Linked DNA regions of Lentilactobacillus curieae. Each later gene encodes a partner of the first gene's protein in a complex. Links are inferred from orthologs where the notes say so. Each region holds a gene or a part of one and is shown in the gene's direction. Other genes may lie near its edges. The genes, in order: mfd and uvrA.

Region 1 (9,652 bases):
TTATTGTCGTTCATGATGACATGGATTTACCTGTTGGTAAAATCCGGATTCGCAATACCGGGTCTGCTGGTGGTCATAACGGAATCAAGAGCATTATAAACTCAATTGGAACTCGTGATTTTGCCAGAATTAAGGTTGGAATTGCTCATCCACAAAAGAAAAAGGTTGTCGACTATGTGCTTGGAAAGTTTTCTAAGGAGCAGTTGCCAGACTTTTTAAATGCACAAGACAGAGCCGCCAGTGCAATTGAAGATTGGATTGCTGGTAGTACAATTCCAGAATTGGAAAACAAATTTAATTAGGTAGTTGAGAGAGGAAGATATAGATGAAACTAGATCATCTATTTGATCAGGTTACCGAATTTAATAATGTAATCACCAATGCAAAGCCAGGTTCTAGGCAGCTAGTTACGGGGTTGAATGGTTCATCTAAAACGGTCTTTATTAATGGAATCTATAAAAATTTAACGCGGCCAATGGTAATCGTGACTGATACGCTGGCTCATGCTGATCAATTGACTGCCGATTTGGCTAACTTAATCGCTGAGGACCAGCTATTTGAGTTTCCAGTGGAAGAAATAGGTGCTAGTGAATTAGCAACTAGTTCTCCTGAATATAAATCACTCAGGGTGTTAGCCTTAAATAAGCTAGCTTCTGGTGAACCGGCCGTGATTGTTACCTCAACGTCAGGGATTAGGCGGATTTTACCGACAAGAGAACAGTTTGCGAGTGCCCACTTGAAGATTTCTTTAGGCGATGAATTCAACTTAGCTGACTTAAAGATACAACTACACCAAATGGGATATTCGATGCAGAAGATGGTTGCTGCCCCGGGGGAGTTTTCAATCCGAGGTTCGATCGTCGATATCTATCCTCTTAGTGATGACAACCCTGTTCGAATTGACTTCTTTGATACTGAGGTTGATTCAATGAGAAGCTTCAACGTTGCTGACCAAAGAAGTATTGAAAATGTTGAAAGTAGTGAAATTCTTCCTGCTAGCGACTTACTAATGACTTCGGAACAGCGTCAGAATTTGGTTGAAAAACTTCAGCAAAGCTTGGCAACTGTCAGTGATGATTTGGATGATGAAGCTGCCAAAACCTTGTCTGACAGTTTAGGAGTTAAAATTACTGACTTGCAAAATGGTTTGAATGATCCTTATTGGTTATTATTTTCCAGGATGATGTACGCTGAGCGGACGTCAATTTTGGACTATCTAGGCGAAAACGGAATCGTGCTGTACGATGAGTATTCCAAATTAACCGAAACCAATAAACAGTTACTTAGTGACGAAGAGGATTGGTTATCAGATAAGGCAGCTAACCATGAAATTCTGCCTGGATTTGAATACACCAATGACTTTAAAGCGGTCTTTAAAGCTGACAAACATGCCAGCGTTTTGTTTTCCTTATTCAAAAAAGGGTTGACTAACTTAAAGTTTACCCAACTCAGTCAGTTGAACACCCGACCGATGCAACAATTCTTCTCCTCAATGCCAATGCTTAAGGGTGAAGTTGACCGCTGGACGAAGGGAAATACTACTGTCGTCATGATGGTTCAGGATCAAAACCGACTAGAAAAAGTAGCTAATACATTAGCCGATTTTGGAATCACTGTAACGGTGACGAGCCCAACTAAAATCATTGAAGGCCAAGCACAACTGATTGCTAATGGTCTGGATAATGGTTTTGAGTTGCCACAAAATAAACTGGCAGTTATTACTGAACGTGAATTATTCCAGAAAGTTACCAAAAAACGGCGGAAGATGACCACGTTTAATAATGCCGAGCGAATTAAGAGCTATACAGATTTAAAGCCGGGTGATTTTGTTGTCCACGTTAACCACGGGATTGGTCGCTACGAAGGTATGAAGACCATGGAAGTTGATGGAAAACACCAGGATTATTTAACCATTACCTATAAAGACAATGCGCAATTATTCATTCCGGTTTCGCAACTAAACTTAATTCAGAAATATGTTTCTTCTGAAGATAAACACCCACGTATCAATAAGCTTGGTGGTAGTGAGTGGGCAAAGACAAAGCAAAAAGTTGCCAGCAAGATTGAAGACATTGCTGATGACTTGATTGAATTGTATGCCAAACGAAGTGTTCAAAAGGGATATGCATATCCAAAAGATGATTCACTGCAGCATGACTTTGAAGATGAATTTCCATACAATGAGACTCCTGATCAGTTAAGAAGTGCCCAGGAAATTAAGCGTGATATGGAGGCTTCCCGTCCAATGGATCGATTATTGGTTGGGGATGTTGGTTATGGTAAGACCGAAGTTGCACTACGGGCGGCTTTTAAAGCAATCGAAGTTGGTAAGCAGGTAGCATTCTTGGTGCCAACAACAATTTTAGCTCAGCAACATTTTGAAACCATGACGGACCGATTCTCTGAGTATCCAATCACCATTAAGGTGTTATCAAGATTCCAGACAAAGGCTGAAATGAAGGAAACTATTGCTGGATTGAAGGATGGTTCAGTCGATGTAGTAGTTGGAACTCACAGGATTTTATCTAAAGACGTCGGGTTTAAGGACTTGGGACTGCTGATCATTGACGAAGAGCAACGTTTTGGGGTTAAGCACAAAGAGCGTATCAAGGAATTAAGAAGCAACGTTGACGTGTTAACCTTGACGGCGACACCAATTCCAAGAACATTGAATATGTCGATGATGGGAATTCGTGATTTATCTGTAATTGAGACGCCACCAGCAAACCGGTACCCAATTCAAACCTATGTAATGGAACAAAACGCTGGGGCAATTAGGGATGCAATCGACCGGGAGATGGCCAGGGGAGGCCAGGTATTTTACCTTCACAACCGGGTTGATGATATTGAGAAGACGGTGGCGGATCTAGAAGAACTTGCCCCCGATGCCAGAATTGGTTACATTCACGGCAAAATGACTGAGAACCAATTAGAAAATGTTTTGTACGAATTTATTAACGGTGAATATGATGTTTTGGTCACAACGACAATTATTGAAACCGGAGTTGATATTCCAAACGTGAATACGTTGTTTGTGGAGAACGCTGATCGAATGGGACTTTCGCAACTTTACCAACTTCGTGGCCGAATTGGCCGAAGTAGTCGGGTTGCTTATGCTTACTTTATGTACCAACCCAATAAGTCTTTGACCGAGGTTGGCGAAAAAAGGTTGGAGGCCATTCGTGATTTCACAGAGTTGGGTTCAGGATTTAAGATAGCAATGCGGGACCTATCAATTCGTGGAGCTGGGAATCTCCTTGGAAAACAGCAACATGGATTTGTGGATTCAGTGGGGTATGACTTATATACTCAGATGCTATCCGATGCAGTTGCTAAGAAACGTGGTAAGGAAGTTACCCAAACGACTGATTCAGTTATTGAAATGGATATTGAAGCCTATCTACCAACGGAATACATTGATGATGGGCAGCAAAAAATTGAATTATATAAGCGGATTCGTCAAGCAGAAAACAAGGCGCAAATCGATGAAATTACAGATGATTTGATCGACCGTTTTGGCGATTATCCAGAACCAGTTGCCAACTTGCTTAAAGTGTCTGAAATTAAGTTAAATGCTGACTTTGATTTAATTGAAAAGGTGCAAAGGAAGTCTCATAATTTGACTCTGACCTTTTCTAAATTAGCTGACACAGAATTTGAAAGTAAAGACTTGTTAAAAGCGATTGCTGAAACGAAATTCCGTGCTACTATCAATTCAGCGGAGAAAAAGTATCAAATTAAATTAGTGATTCAAAATAACATGACCGACTGGCTCGATCAATTGATCAAGTTATTGGTAGAGCTAGCAAAAATCCGCCAAGAAAAATCAGCAGATGGGGAAAAGCAGAATGAATGAAAATTCTAAACGAAATGCCTTAGTAAAGGGGACAGCGCTGCTAACGATTGCATCGCTAGTTGCTAAGATTTTGAGTGCTGTTTATAGAATTCCATTTCAAAATATGGTGGGTAACGTTGGCTTTTATGTATACCAACAAGTCTATCCAATATACGGAATCGCAATGACATTTGCTCTGTCAGGGTTACCAGTCTTTATTTCTAAGTTGGTGGTCGACTCAAAGTCAGAGGCGGACAAATTAAATGTCGTTCATCACATTCAGCAATCATTGATGATTTCATGCGTGATAATTTTTATAGGGCTCCAGATTGGTGCTCAGCAAATTGCTTTTTGGATGAATGACGGTCGGTTATCCCCAGTAATTGCTTCAGTTTCGTGGATGTTTTTAATTGTCCCGTTTTTGGCAAGCTGGCGTGGCTATTTCCAGGGTCATTACATGATGAAACCAACTGCGTATTCGCAGGTGTTGGAGCAATTTATTCGCGTGTCAGTAATCCTTGTGGTTGCGTATTTGTCAGTAAAGATGGGGATGGAACCCCACCGGATGGGACAATTTGCAATGCTATCAGCTCCAATTGCGACTTTGATGTCAGCAATGGTGTTATTCGGATTCAGGCGTCATGCTAAAGTGGGCAAATTACCTAAGCTGCAACCGATTCCTGGTTTGTCTAAACGATTGTTGCTTGAGGGAATTACCATTTGTTTGGTGGCCTCAGTGATGTTGCTACTCCAATTGGTTGATTCTTTTTCGGTCGTTGCTAATCTGTTGCACATCGGGGCTAATGAAATTGATGCGCAAAACACAAAGGGAATCTACGATCGAGCACAAACTTTGGTTCAGCTGGGACTAGTGATTACGACAGCCTCAACAACGGCAATGCTGCCACAATTGGTTTCAACAATTCGGGAGAAACAAATTAACCGTTATAAACGTTTGGCTCGTGCCTGCATTTCCACAAACTTTGGAATTGCTTGTGCTATGAGTGCGGGGATGTTCAGTTTGATGGCGGCCATCAATCCATTATTGTTTGCAACTCCTGAATTAAGTTTAACAATTGCGGTGTACTGTCTTAGTGTCCTGGTAGCTTCGATGATTTTAGTTATCAATACAATTTTCCAAAGTCGTGATGTGTACATCCCAACCATTTGGGCCATTGGAGCCGCTGTGCTAAGTAAAATAATCCTGAATCATTTATTGATTAGGTCACAGGGAATTATGGGAGCAAGTGAAGCTACGATTCTTAGCCTGTTGGTTGCTGTTGTGGTGATGACTGTTCTTGGTAAACAATACCTTGTGGGACTAGTCAATTGGTCCCAATTATCAAAATTGGTAGGAATCAGCCTAATTATGTGGATAGTTGTCCTAGTTACTAGAAATTTGACGCAATCCGTATTGATTGGAAAAATTCCCTTTAGAGCTGATGTAGCTATCCAAACATTAGTCGGAGTCGTTGTCGGTGTCATAGTATTTATCGGTTTGGCACTGGCTTTCAATGCCCTTGATGAGCAAGAGTGGTCACTAATTCCGATGGGTGAAAAAATTAATAAAATTCGAGGAGAACAAAAATGAGAATCGATAAATTTTTAAAGGTTTCGAGAATTATTAAACGGCGGTCTGTTGCAAAGGAAATTGCTGATCAAGGCAGAATTAGTGTCAACGGCCGAGTAATCAAATCATCGAGTGAAGTTCATCCAAATGATGAAATCGTAATCAAATTTGGGAATAAGACGTTAACAGTTAGGGTTAAAGAACTATTGGATACTACCAAGAAGGACGATGCCCAACGGATGTACGAGATTATTAATGAAGAATACGAACGAGACTTTCGCTCCGAAAATGAATAAATGTCCTGAAAATCACGATTAGAATGTGGACAAACCTTAATTCTTTGTTGTAGTATGGTTTAAAAGGGTTTGAGTCATTTTGATCGGGGGATTTAACATGACGAATTCAAAAGGGAAAATCAGGAAGCTTGAAAACGAGTTTACCAAGAAGCGCGAAATTGAAATTATGAAGAATAAAATTTCAGTTAAACTCAGTGCTAAAAGAAAACGGCGGGCCATGTTTATCGTGGGGTTATTCATGTTGTGTGTCTGTGTTTTTGGGGTGCAAATTATCCGGGCTAAGTCTAACTTGGCACAAATTAACGACCAGATAGTTAAACAAAAAGCTGATTTAAAGACTGAAAAAGCGACTAATAAAAAATTGAGCGTTAAGGTAAAGCAGTTGAATAACCGCTCTTACGTAGAGAAACTCATCCGTGAGCGTTATTACTACACTAAGCCCGGTGAAACAGTTTATAGTTTTCCTGATAAGGCAATTGATGATTTAGATTAATAAACTTTATAGTTTAAAATAGTGAACTTCTGGGCTTAATTAATTGTCCGGGAGTTCACTTTGTTTTTGGTGAGAAAAAAAGATTAATTCTCACTGAGATTATTAAACGATTTCCAATTAAGTATGATATAATTTACCTACAACTACATAGGAGGAACAATTTTTTAAATGGCAATTGAAGTTGGGGAAAAAGTCAGTGGCAAGGTTTCTGGAATTACTAATTTCGGTGCTTTTGTTGACTTAGGTGATCATAAAACAGGATTGGTTCACATTAGTGAAGTTTCAGATGGATTTGTTAAAGATATTCATGACATCCTTAAAGTTGGTGACGAAGTAACTGTTAAAGTATTGAAGGTCGATGGCGATAACAAAATCAGCCTTTCAATTCGAAAAGCAAACGAAAATCATGAAGCCAATCATGAACACAGTCACAACAGTCATGAGCGCAGTAACTCAGGTTATCATCACGATAATCGCAATGAGCATCATAATAATTCAGGTCGACGTTCCTTCGATCATAAATCAAATAATGATAGGGGTCACAAATCAGAAAGTTTTGATGATTTGATGTCAGGCTTTTTGAAACAAAGTGAGGATCGCCTATCAACGCTTAAAAAGAACACAGAAGGTAAACGCGGAGGCCGTGGCGGTCGTCGCAGTTAATAGATAATTCAGGTACTTTAATTAGTATCTGTTTTTTTATTGGTGGGGGTAAATTTGGAACTTTCAAAGCAATTTATTCAAAATATTAGTGAACACGGTTGGTTTTCTACACCCAAAGTGGCGGTGCTTGCGGTTTCTACTGGGGTTGATTCAATGACTCTGTTGGACCTATTTTTGAAGGCAAAGATTCCAGGACTAAAATTGGTGGTTGCATATGTTGATCACAAGTTACGGCCAGAATCAGCTAAGGAGTCTGAATTTATTCACCAATTCTGCCAAGAACATGATCTCGAATTAAGGACTAAGATTTGGAAAAATCAATTTCATCCGCAGTCAGGGATAGAAGAGGCAGCCCGAAACTTCAGGTATGAATTTTTTGCTGAAGTGATGAAGGATGTTTCAGCAGATTATTTGGTAACTGCTCATCACGCAAATGATTTGGCTGAAACGGTAATCATGAAGATTATTCGCGGTGGTTGGCTAGAGTCAGCAATTGGCATTCCTGCTGAACGGCTTTTTGCTGGTGGTAAACTTATCAGACCATTGTTAGGTATGACCAAGGCAGATATTCGTGACTATGCTACCCAAATCGGTCTTAAATGGTTCGAAGATCAGTCTAACTATACGGATGAAAATTTGCGAAATCGAATCCGTCATGAAATTATCCCGAAATTGCAAGAGGAAAATTCTGCTGCTGTTGAGCATATTGCCAGCTTTTCTCACCAGCTGACGGAATTATTGGCAGTTAGTGATGAATTCGTTGAGCAACAATTGGCGGGGATGAGTGTTCACTCAGACGAAGAACACATTTTAGACATCGATAATCATGACCGATTGAGCTATCCTTTGTTAAAACTCATATTAAAGCGTTGGTTAAGCGATGGGATTCCTGCAGTCGGAATTAGTAATGATAGTGTGGACCAAATTATAGCGTTGATCAATAATCAAGAACGTCCACAAGGTGAAGTAGTTCTGGCGGATAACGTGATTGTTAAAAAGCGATATTCGAAATTGATTTTGCAATCCTTGCCTGAAAATCCCAAATTCCACTCTCAAAAAAGTAGTGGTTTTATGGTAACATTAGACCGGTGGTACCAAATAAATGAAAGCCAGCGTTTCGGTGTGTTTAAAGAACTCCCAAACCAAGTAACGGGTAAAGTTTCTGAGATTCGGTTGAGAAAATCAGATCTCCCACTTTATTGTAGGAATACTGAATCTGGAGATAGGTTTGAATTGGAGAATGGGGGCCATCAAAAGGTGTCTAGACTGTTGATCAATCAAAAACTTCCAGTTGAGAGTCGGGCGATGGTTCAAGTTGTAACCACGTCAACAAACAGAATTTTAGCAATTCTGGGTCTTCGAGTGGTTAAAACTAATCGAGACGGTGGCAGTAACATTTACTATTTAATTGAGAATTGAGAGGAAACCAAGTTAATGGATAATGACATCTTAAAGGTGCTGTACAGTAAGTCCGAAATTCAAGAAGCGTGTGAACGGTTAGGAAAAGAAATCAAAGATTTCTATGGAGATAAAGTTCCAGTAGTTATCGGTGTTTTGAAAGGGTCAATCTTTTTTATGACTGATGTAATTCGTGATGCTGATATGTATATGGAGCTAGACTTCATGGATGTTTCTAGCTATCACGGAACCACAGAGTCATCAGGTAATGTGGAGTTAGTTACAGATATTTCAACGGATATTGCTGGCCGGGACGTTTTAATAATGGAAGATATCGTTGATACAGGTAGAACTTTGCAATTTTTAATTGACACGCTTAATGACCGTGGGGCAAAGTCAATCAAAGTTTGTACATTACTAGATAAGCCAGCTGGTAGAGTGGTTGAAGCTAAGTCAGATTTTACCGGATTTGAAGTCCCAAATGAATTCGTGGTTGGTTATGGTCTTGATTATGACGAAAAGTACCGAAACCTACCGTACATCGGAGTTTTAAAGCCAGAAATTTATACGAATAATTAATAGTCAAATATAGTCAAATGTGGTAGTATTTGGACTATCAAAACAAATTAGTACTTTAGGAGGACGTTGATGAACTCAAATAAAAATGGACTCTTTAGGAGCAGTCTATTTTATATCGTGATGTTCTTGCTTGTGATGGGGGTAATTTACTTCTTTAGCGGAAGCAATACCAACACGCAATCACAGGAAATCCGATCAAGCCAATTCGTTCAAAATTTAAAGGACGATAAGATTAAGAACTTTTCGATTCAGCCAAGTGGCGGAGTTTATAAAGTCACTGGTGAGTATCGCCAAGCTCAAAAGGTAAAGGAGCAAACTGGACTTTTAATTGGGGGTTCAACCCAAACAAAGGACGTTTCTAAGTTCAGTACAACTGTACTTGAAAACAATACTTCAGTTGCTGAAATTACCAAGGCTGCTCAAGATAACAAAGTTAAGATGAATGCCAAACCCGAAGAATCAAGTGGTTTCTGGGTAAACTTACTAGTTTACGTATTACCACTGGTAATCTTTATCTGGTTCTTCTACATGATGATGGGTAAGGCTGGCGGACAAGGCGGCGGTAATGGCCGAGTAATGAACTTTGGTAAATCTAAAGCTAAGCCTGCTGATAGTAAACAAAACAAGGTCCGCTTCTCCGATGTTGCGGGTGAAGAGGAAGAAAAACAAGAACTTGTTGAAGTTGTTGAATTTCTGAAAGATCCAAGGAAGTTTACTTCGTTGGGAGCAAAAATTCCACATGGCGTGTTACTAGAGGGACCTCCTGGTACTGGTAAAACTTTACTTGCTAAAGCTGTTGCCGGTGAAGCAGGCGTACC
Region 2 (8,609 bases), 130 kb from region 1 along the record:
CCCTGGTGGAATGACTGCTGCGCTTTATGCTTCAAGAGCCAACCTGTCTGTTGCTATGATCGACCGGGGAATTTATGGTGGTCAAATGAATAATACCGCCGAGATTGAAAACTATCCTGGTTTTAAATCAGTGATGGGTCCAGACTTGGCTCAACAAATGTACGATGGCTCAATTAACTTCGGTGCTGAGTACGTTTATGGATCAGTCGAAGAAATCATCGATAATGGTGATACTAAAGTAATCAAAACAGATAGTGAAGAAATTGAAGCAAAGGTTGTTGTGATTGCGACTGGATCTGAGTACAAGAAGCTGGGCATTCCTGGCGAAAAAGAATACGGTGGCAAGGGAGTTTCATACTGTGCCGTCTGTGATGGGGCATTCTTTAGAAATAAGGATGTTGTTGTCGTTGGTGGTGGTGATTCGGCAATTGAAGAAGGTTCTTACCTTTCTGGAATTGTGAATAAGGTTACAGTTATTCACCGTCGTGACACACTTCGTGCTCAAAAGGTCATCCAAGACCGTGCGTTTGAAAATGATAAGATGGATTTCGTTTGGAATACAAATGTTGTTGAAGTTCTTGGCGATGGCGACAAAGTTACAGGCGTTAAGGTAAAGAATAACGAGACAGACGAAGAAAGTGTTGTGGAAACTTCAGGAGTATTCATCTATGTTGGGTTGTTGCCAATGACCGATCCATTTAAGAGTTTAAACATTACTGATGAATCTGGTTGGATTGTTACTAATGACCATATGGAAACGTCAGTTCCAGGTATTTATGCAATTGGTGACGTGCGTCAGAAGGAACTTCGCCAAATCACAACTGCTGTTGGTGATGGTGGAATTGCTGGTCAACAAGCATTTAAGTACATTGAGGAATTAAACTCAAAGTCACCAGTTAAGGGTGCTTAAAAAGGTACGACAAAATTGATTTGCGAAAGTATGTTCGTATGGTAAAATACTTTTGTGAGTAAGGCTGAAACAAAACTTAGTTTTGCTGAGGCCTTTTTATTTACTTTAAAAAAATCAGCTTTCAAGTTGGATTGGAGGACTTTGATTGATAGAGCGACAGGATGATAGAAAATTTGATTTAGTTTCTCAATACAAACCAACTGGAGACCAACCAAACGCCATCAAGGAATTGGTTGCGGGGGTTGAAAGCGGTGAAAAAGAACAAATTTTAATGGGCGCTACTGGGACTGGAAAGACGTTTACAATTTCTAATGTTATTTCTCAGGTTAATAAGCCAACACTAGTTTTGTCTCACAATAAAACGCTGGCTGGTCAGTTATATAGTGAATTTAAGGAATTCTTCCCTAATAATGCGGTGGAATACTTCGTTAGTTACTATGATTACTATCAACCAGAGGCTTATGTCCCTTCCAGTGATACCTATATCGAAAAGGATTCATCAATCAATGATGAAATTGATAAGTTGCGGCATTCCGCTACCAGTTCACTGTTAGAGAGAAATGATGTTATTGTTGTGGCGTCGGTTTCCTCAATTTTTGGATTAGGTAGTCCTAAAGAATATAAGGACCATGTAGTATCGCTGCGTGTCGGTCAGACAATGGAACGGGATGCACTGTTACGGGCATTAGTTTCGATTCAATTTGATAGAAATGATATCGATTTTCAACGGGGGCGTTTTAGGGTTCACGGAGATGTTGTGGAAGTTTTCCCAGCATCGTTAGATGACCATGCCTTACGAATTGAATTTTTTGGAGACGAGATTGACCGAATTCGCGAAGTCGATACTCTGACGGGTGAAGTTATCGGTGACCGGGAACACGTAGCCATTTTCCCGGCGACTCACTTTTTGACCAATGACGACATTATGAATCAGGCGCTTCCAGAGATTAAAGAAGAGCTTGACCAACAAGTAAAAAAATTTGAGGCGGAAGGTAAACTTCTTGAAGCCCAACGATTAAAGCAAAGAACTACGTATGATATCGAAATGATGCAAGAAATGGGTTACACCAGTGGAATTGAAAATTATTCGCGATTTATGGATCGAAGAAAACCTGGTCAACCACCGTTTACGTTACTAGATTTCTTCCCAAAAGATTTCTTATTGGTTGTTGATGAGTCCCACCAAACGATGCCCCAAGTTCGGGGAATGTACAATGGTGACCGGGCAAGAAAACAACAATTGATTGATTATGGTTTTAGACTGCCATCAGCACTTGATAACCGACCTTTACGTCTGGAAGAATTTGAAAAGCACATCAATCAAGTTATTTACATGTCTGCCACTCCAGGGCCTTATGAATTAGAGCGGACCAAAAATGTTGTTCAACAGATTATTCGGCCAACCGGTTTACTGGATCCAACTATTGATGTCAGACCGATTATGGGTCAGATGGATGATTTGGTTGGCGAAATCAATAAACGAATTGATAAGCATGAGCGGGTTTTCGTTACTACGCTTACCAAGAAAATGGCTGAAGATTTGACCGACTACCTTAAAGATTTAGGAATTAAGGTAAAGTATCTACATTCTGATATCAAGACTTTAGAACGTACTCAGATTATTCGGGACTTGCGACTGGGTAAGTTTGATGTTCTTGTTGGAATCAACCTGTTAAGGGAAGGAATTGACGTTCCTGAAGTTTCATTGGTTGCGATTTTGGATGCTGATAAGGAAGGCTTCTTGAGAAATGAACGTTCATTGATTCAGACAATTGGACGGGCTTCTCGGAATGAGAATGGTGCCGTGATTATGTACGCTGATAAGACAACGGATTCGATGCAGTATGCCATTGATGAAACTAAGAGGCGGCGTTCGATTCAAATCAAGTATAATGAAGAACACGGAATTACTCCGCATACTATTAAGAAGGATATTCGTGGATTGATTGCCTCTACCGTTGAAACTAGCGATAGTGGTGAGAAGGATGACTTTGTTGAAAGCGACTTCCAACAAATGTCTCCTAAGGATCAAAAGGCAATGATTTCCCGACTAGAAGATGAAATGAGATCAGCTGCGAAGGCACTTGATTTTGAACAGGCTGCTACGCTTCGCGACACTGTTATTGAATTAAAAGGTGAAATGGATTAAAGAGGAATTTAAATTGGCAAATGACAAAATAATTATTAGTGGAGCCAGAGCTCACAATTTAAAAAACATCAATGTTTCAATTCCTAAGAATAAATTGATTGTTATGACGGGCTTATCGGGTTCAGGGAAAAGCTCCTTAGCGTTCGACACGCTGTATGCCGAAGGACAGCGTCGTTACGTTGAGAGTTTATCGTCATACGCTCGGCAATTCTTGGGACAGATGGATAAGCCGGATGTTGATTCAATTGAAGGACTTAGTCCAGCAATTTCAATTGACCAAAAAACAACATCAAAGAATCCCCGGTCAACTGTCGGGACGGTTACAGAAATTAACGATTACCTTAGGCTACTTTGGGCTCGTGTAGGAACACCAATTTGTCCAAACGATGGCTCTGTTATTTCTAGTCAATCTGTAGACCAGATGATTCAGCAGATCATGGCACTTCCAGAAAGAACTAAGTTACAAATTTTTTCTCCAATTGTGAGGGGCAAAAAGGGTGAACATAAAAAGATTTTTGAAAAAATTAAGCGTGAAGGTTTTGTCCGGGTTCAAGTTGATGGTGAGAACTATGATATTGATGACGATATCGAACTTGATAAGAATAAACAACATGACATCAACATCATAATCGACAGAATTGTTGTCAAAGAAGGAATTAACAACCGCCTTTCAGATTCTTTGGAAGCAGCGCTTAGATTATCTGGCGGGTATGCAGTTGCTGATTTCTTGGGCGAGAGAGACCCAATGTTGTTTTCAGAGCACTATGCTTGTCCAGTTTGTGGATTTACCGTTGGCGAATTGGAACCCAGATTATTTTCTTTTAACTCGCCCCTTGGTGCTTGTCCAGATTGTGATGGCTTGGGGATGAAGCTGGAAGTCGATCCAGATTTAATCGTTCCGGACCAGACGAAAACTTTAAATGAAGGTGCGTTAGTTCCTTGGAGTTCTTCTAACTCAAAATACTACCCCAATATGCTGGAACAAGTGTGTGCATCTGAAAAAATTGATATGGACACACCGTTTAAAGATTTAAGCAAGAAACAGCGTGACTTGCTGCTATATGGATCAAAGAAGTCGAAGATATACCATTTTCATTTAAGTAGTGATTTTGGCGGGATTAGGGATGTAGACGGTCCGTTTGAGGGTGTTGTTAACAACGTTGATCGCCGTTATCATAACACTTCAAGTGACTACGTTCGTGATCAATTAGGTTCATACATGACTGAATTGACCTGTGCAACTTGTCATGGATACAGACTTAATCGCAAGGCACTTGCTGTTAAAGTTGATGGTCAAAACATCGCCCAAATTTCTGAGCGAAATGTTGGTCGAGAGCTTAATTTCTTTAAGGAAGTTAAGTTTGGTGAACAAAACTCGATGATTGCTAAGCCAATTATTAAGGAAATTTCTGACCGATTAACTTTCTTACAAAATGTTGGGTTAGACTATCTAACTCTGTCTAGATCGGCGAGAACTCTATCTGGTGGTGAAGCACAACGGATTAGGTTAGCAACTCAGATTGGATCTAACTTATCTGGAGTTCTTTATATCCTGGATGAACCTTCTATCGGTTTGCATCAGCGTGATAACGACCGTCTGATTCAGTCACTTAAAAACATGCGAGACTTGGGTAACACTTTGGTTGTTGTTGAACACGATGAGGACACGATGCGGGCTGCTGATTACATTGTTGATATCGGACCTGGTGCTGGTGCTGATGGGGGAGAAGTAATGGCTTCAGGAACTCCCAAGCAGGTTGAAAAAGTCAAAAAGTCAATTACCGGTCAGTATTTAGCTGGCAAAAGATTTATTCCCGTTCCAACCGAGCGACGTAAGGGTAATGGCGAAAAGATTACTGTCGTCGGTGCCAAGGAGAATAACCTGAAGGACACCACTGTCGACTTTCCACTCGGAGAATTTGTGGTGGTTACTGGTGTGTCTGGATCTGGAAAATCAACGTTAGTAAATGAGATTTTGAAGAAGGCCTTGGCTCAGAAATTAAACCACAATTCTGAAAAGCCTGGTGCTTACGCTGATATTAAGGGTTATGACAATATTGAAAAAATTGTTAATATTGATCAAACTCCAATTGGTAGGACCCCTCGGAGTAACCCAGCAACCTATACGGGAGTTTTTGATGACATTCGAGATTTGTTTGCTAGCACTAATGATGCCAAACTCCGTGGATTCAAGAAGGGACGCTTTAGCTTTAATGTTAAGGGCGGCCGTTGTGAAACTTGTCGTGGTGATGGAATCATTAAAATTGAGATGAACTTTTTGCCAGACGTTTATGTTCCTTGTGAAGTGTGTCATGGTAAGCGTTACAATGCAGAGACCCTTGAAGTTGAATATAAGGGCAAGAGCATTTCTGATGTTTTGGACATGACGGTTGAAGAAGCACTAGACTTCTTTAGTGCCATTCCCAGAATTCAACGAAAACTCCAAACAATTAAAGATGTTGGCTTAGGTTACGTTTCGCTAGGACAACCCGCAACTACGTTATCTGGTGGGGAAGCTCAACGAATGAAATTAGCTTCTGAGCTTCATAAGAAGTCGTCTGGAAAGAACTTTTATATTCTCGACGAACCAACAACTGGTTTGCATACCGAAGACATTCGTAAGTTGCTTGGCGTGTTGCAGCAGTTAGTTGATCAAGGTAACACAGTGTTAATCATCGAGCACAATTTGGACGTGATTAAGAGTGCGGATCACCTGATTGATTTAGGCCCTGAAGGTGGGGATGCCGGCGGCCAAGTCGTGGCAACGGGAACTCCTGAAGAAATCGCTGAAACTAAGGATAGTTACACTGGTCAGTATTTAAAGCCGGTACTTGAAAGAGATAAAAAGCTTACAGCAGAAAATCAATAAAATTCGTATATGTACAAACAGCGTTGGTACCTAATTTATGGGTTAAGACGCTGTTTTTTTGAGATTTCATGCATTCTTAACCTTTTTTATTTAAAATGAAACGCCCGGTATGTTATACTCGAGGAAGTTTGTATACGAAAGGGAATAATATGGCTGTCAGAAATCGTTTCGTGATCATTACTGGAATGAGTGGAGCAGGCAAAACCGTTGCTGCCCAAAGCTTTGAAGATTTGGGCTACTTCGTGGTTGATAATATGCCACCAACTCTATTACCTAAGTTCATGGATTTAATTCGTACAGAACGTGAAATTAACAGAATTGCCCTAGTCGTAGATTTACGATCCCAAGTATTTTATGACGAAATTTTGGCAATGAATAAACAACTTAAGGACGATTCTAATAACGATGTTGAGTTAATCTTCTTGGATTCATCTGATACTAAGTTGGTATCTAGATATAAAGAAACTCGGCGATCACATCCGCTTGCAAGAAATGGGCGGACAATTGATGGCATTCGTCAAGAACGTGATCTATTGAAGAGTGTTAGGGACGCTGCCGACTTAGTGGTTGATACAACAACGTTATCACCGAGAAAATTACGGGAAGAAATTTTTCATAACTATTCAATTGATAACGGCAAACTCCCATTTCATGTCGAGGTCATGTCGTTTGGCTTTAAATATGGGCTACCATTAGATGCCGATATTGTTATGGATGTAAGGTTTTTACCTAATCCATATTATGATCCCGATATGCGTTACAAAACTGGACTTGATAAAGTTGTAAGTGATTTTGTAATGCATTCAGATGGTGCTGAAGAATTCTATGCAAAGCTGCATGACTTAATTTCGTTTACTTTGCCAGGGTACGAAAAAGAGGGAAAAGCAAATTTAACCATTGCGATTGGTTGTACGGGTGGTCAGCATCGATCTGTAGCCATTGCACAGCGTTTAGCAACTGATTTAAAGCAAAATTATACCGTTAACATAACTCATCGGGATATAGATAGGATTAAAGCAAAGGGGGATGACTGATGTATAACGCGTTGAATAGTCACCAACCTAAAGTAGTTGTGATTGGTGGAGGAACTGGGTTACCAGTAATTTTAAAAAATTTAAAAAACCATCATGTCGATATAACTGCAGTGGTTACGGTGGCAGATGACGGGGGATCTTCGGGTGTAATCCGAGATTACATTAACGTTGTTCCACCTGGAGATATCCGAAATGTAATTGCGGCACTTTCTGAGTTGCCACAAACGGTGCTTGATTTGTTTCAATATCGTTTTAACAGTAAGGACCAATTTTTTGCTGGACACGCAATTGGAAACCTAATAATTGCGGCACTCTCTGAGATGGAAAATGGTATTTTTGATGCTGTTCAATACCTTAGTAAGGCGATGCAAGTTGATGGGCATATCTATCCAGCCGCTAACGAGCCGTTAGAGTTAAATGCAGAGTTTACCGATGGCACCACAATGAAGGGTGAATCGGAAATTACTGCAGCGGATAAGATGATTAAACGGGTGTGGGTTGAAACTCATGATAAAAAGCATGAGCCTCAAGCTGTGCAACAAGTAATCGATGCAATTTTAGATGCGGATCAAATTGTTATTGGACCCGGAAGTTTGTTTACTAGCATTTTGCCTAATTTAATGATCAAAAATGTAGGTCAGGCGATTCTAGAGTCTCAAGCTGATGTTGTGTACATCTGTAACATTATGACCCAAAAGGGTGAGACTGATAACTTCACTGAAGCTGACCATGTGCGTGTTTTAAATGAGCATTTAGGCAAAAACTTCGTTAATACGGTTCTGGTAAATAATCGTGAGGTACCTAGCGAGTACATTGATCACCAACGTTGGAACGAAATTTCTCAACCAGTTAAGCACGACTTTAACGGTCTCAGAGAGATGGGGTGTCGTGTGATTTCCGCTGACTTTTTGGAATTAAAGGAACGCGGTGCGTTTCATAATGGTCAAGAAGTAGCTGATGAACTAATGAATTTAATTGGCAGACCCAACGAATAATGAAGGAAAGGAGTGGTAGATATGTCTTACGCAAGTGAGGTAAAAAAAGAGCTTACGTCATTGACTGTTCACCGTGATAATGCCAAAGCTGAATTAATGGCATTGATCAGAATGAACGGCTCAATTTCGCTAAAAAACCACCACTTCATATTGAATGTTTCATCTGAAAATCCCGCTATCGCCAGAAGAATGTATAAGCTGCTGACGCAGTTTTACGGTATTACTGGTGAACTAAGCGTTCGGAAGCAAATGAAGCTTAAAAAGAACAATCTGTACATCTTAAGGGTTAATGAGCGGGCAGCAGAACTATTAGATGACCTTAAAATCTTTGACGGTGTCCAGATTGTTGATCGCGTTCCGATTGAGTTGCTTAAAAAGGATTCTCAAATTCGTTCTTATTTAAGAGGGGCTTTTTTGGCCGGAGGATCTGTTAACAACCCCGAAACCTCCAGATATCATCTGGAAATCTACTCACTGTATGAAAATCATAACGATATGATTGCAGAAATGATGCAAGGGTATAATTTACCAGCCCGAACAACTAAGCGCCGGAGTGGGTATATTACCTACATTAAGGAAGCTGAAAAAATTGCTGATTTTCTTCAGCTAATTGGAGCAACTAGTTCCATGCTTAAATTTGAAGACATTCGAA

Evidence for each region.
Region 2: the proteins of mfd (region 1) and uvrA are in contact, whole or in part, in a crystal structure (PDB 4DFC), measured with the Escherichia coli proteins. The link is inferred for Lentilactobacillus curieae from one-to-one orthologs.

Annotation. Positions count from the first base shown.
Region 1 is NZ_CP018906.1:1,513,842-1,523,493, forward strand. What follows is about bases 1-4,056. They hold mfd (transcription-repair coupling factor), read left to right. Parts: upstream 1-325; coding sequence 326-3,856; downstream 3,857-4,056. Other genes in these bases: pth (aminoacyl-tRNA hydrolase), read left to right, coding at 1-302; PL11_RS07295 (putative polysaccharide biosynthesis protein), read left to right, coding at 3,849-4,056. In the rest of the region: more of PL11_RS07295, read left to right, coding at 4,057-5,426; PL11_RS07300 (RNA-binding S4 domain-containing protein), read left to right, coding at 5,423-5,701; PL11_RS07305 (FtsB family cell division protein), read left to right, coding at 5,799-6,194; PL11_RS07310 (S1 domain-containing RNA-binding protein), read left to right, coding at 6,363-6,857; tRNA lysidine(34) synthetase TilS, read left to right, coding at 6,912-8,276; hpt (hypoxanthine phosphoribosyltransferase), read left to right, coding at 8,292-8,834; ATP-dependent zinc metalloprotease FtsH, read left to right, coding at 8,904-9,652. UniProt on the Escherichia coli protein: Couples transcription and DNA repair by recognizing RNA polymerase (RNAP) stalled at DNA lesions. Mediates ATP-dependent release of RNAP and its truncated transcript from the DNA, and recruitment of nucleotide excision repair machinery to the damaged site.
Region 2 is NZ_CP018906.1:1,643,392-1,652,000, forward strand. The notes cover bases 2,678-6,128. They hold uvrA (excinuclease ABC subunit UvrA), read left to right. Parts: upstream 2,678-3,072; coding sequence 3,073-5,928; downstream 5,929-6,128. Other genes in these bases: uvrB (excinuclease ABC subunit UvrB), read left to right, coding at 2,678-3,059; rapZ (RNase adapter RapZ), read left to right, coding at 6,078-6,128. Also shown: trxB (thioredoxin-disulfide reductase), read left to right, coding at 1-910; more of uvrB, read left to right, coding at 1,056-2,677; more of rapZ, read left to right, coding at 6,129-6,962; PL11_RS07980 (gluconeogenesis factor YvcK family protein), read left to right, coding at 6,962-7,957; DNA-binding protein WhiA, read left to right, coding at 7,979-8,609. UniProt on the Escherichia coli protein: The UvrABC repair system catalyzes the recognition and processing of DNA lesions. UvrA is an ATPase and a DNA-binding protein. A damage recognition complex composed of 2 UvrA and 2 UvrB subunits scans DNA for abnormalities.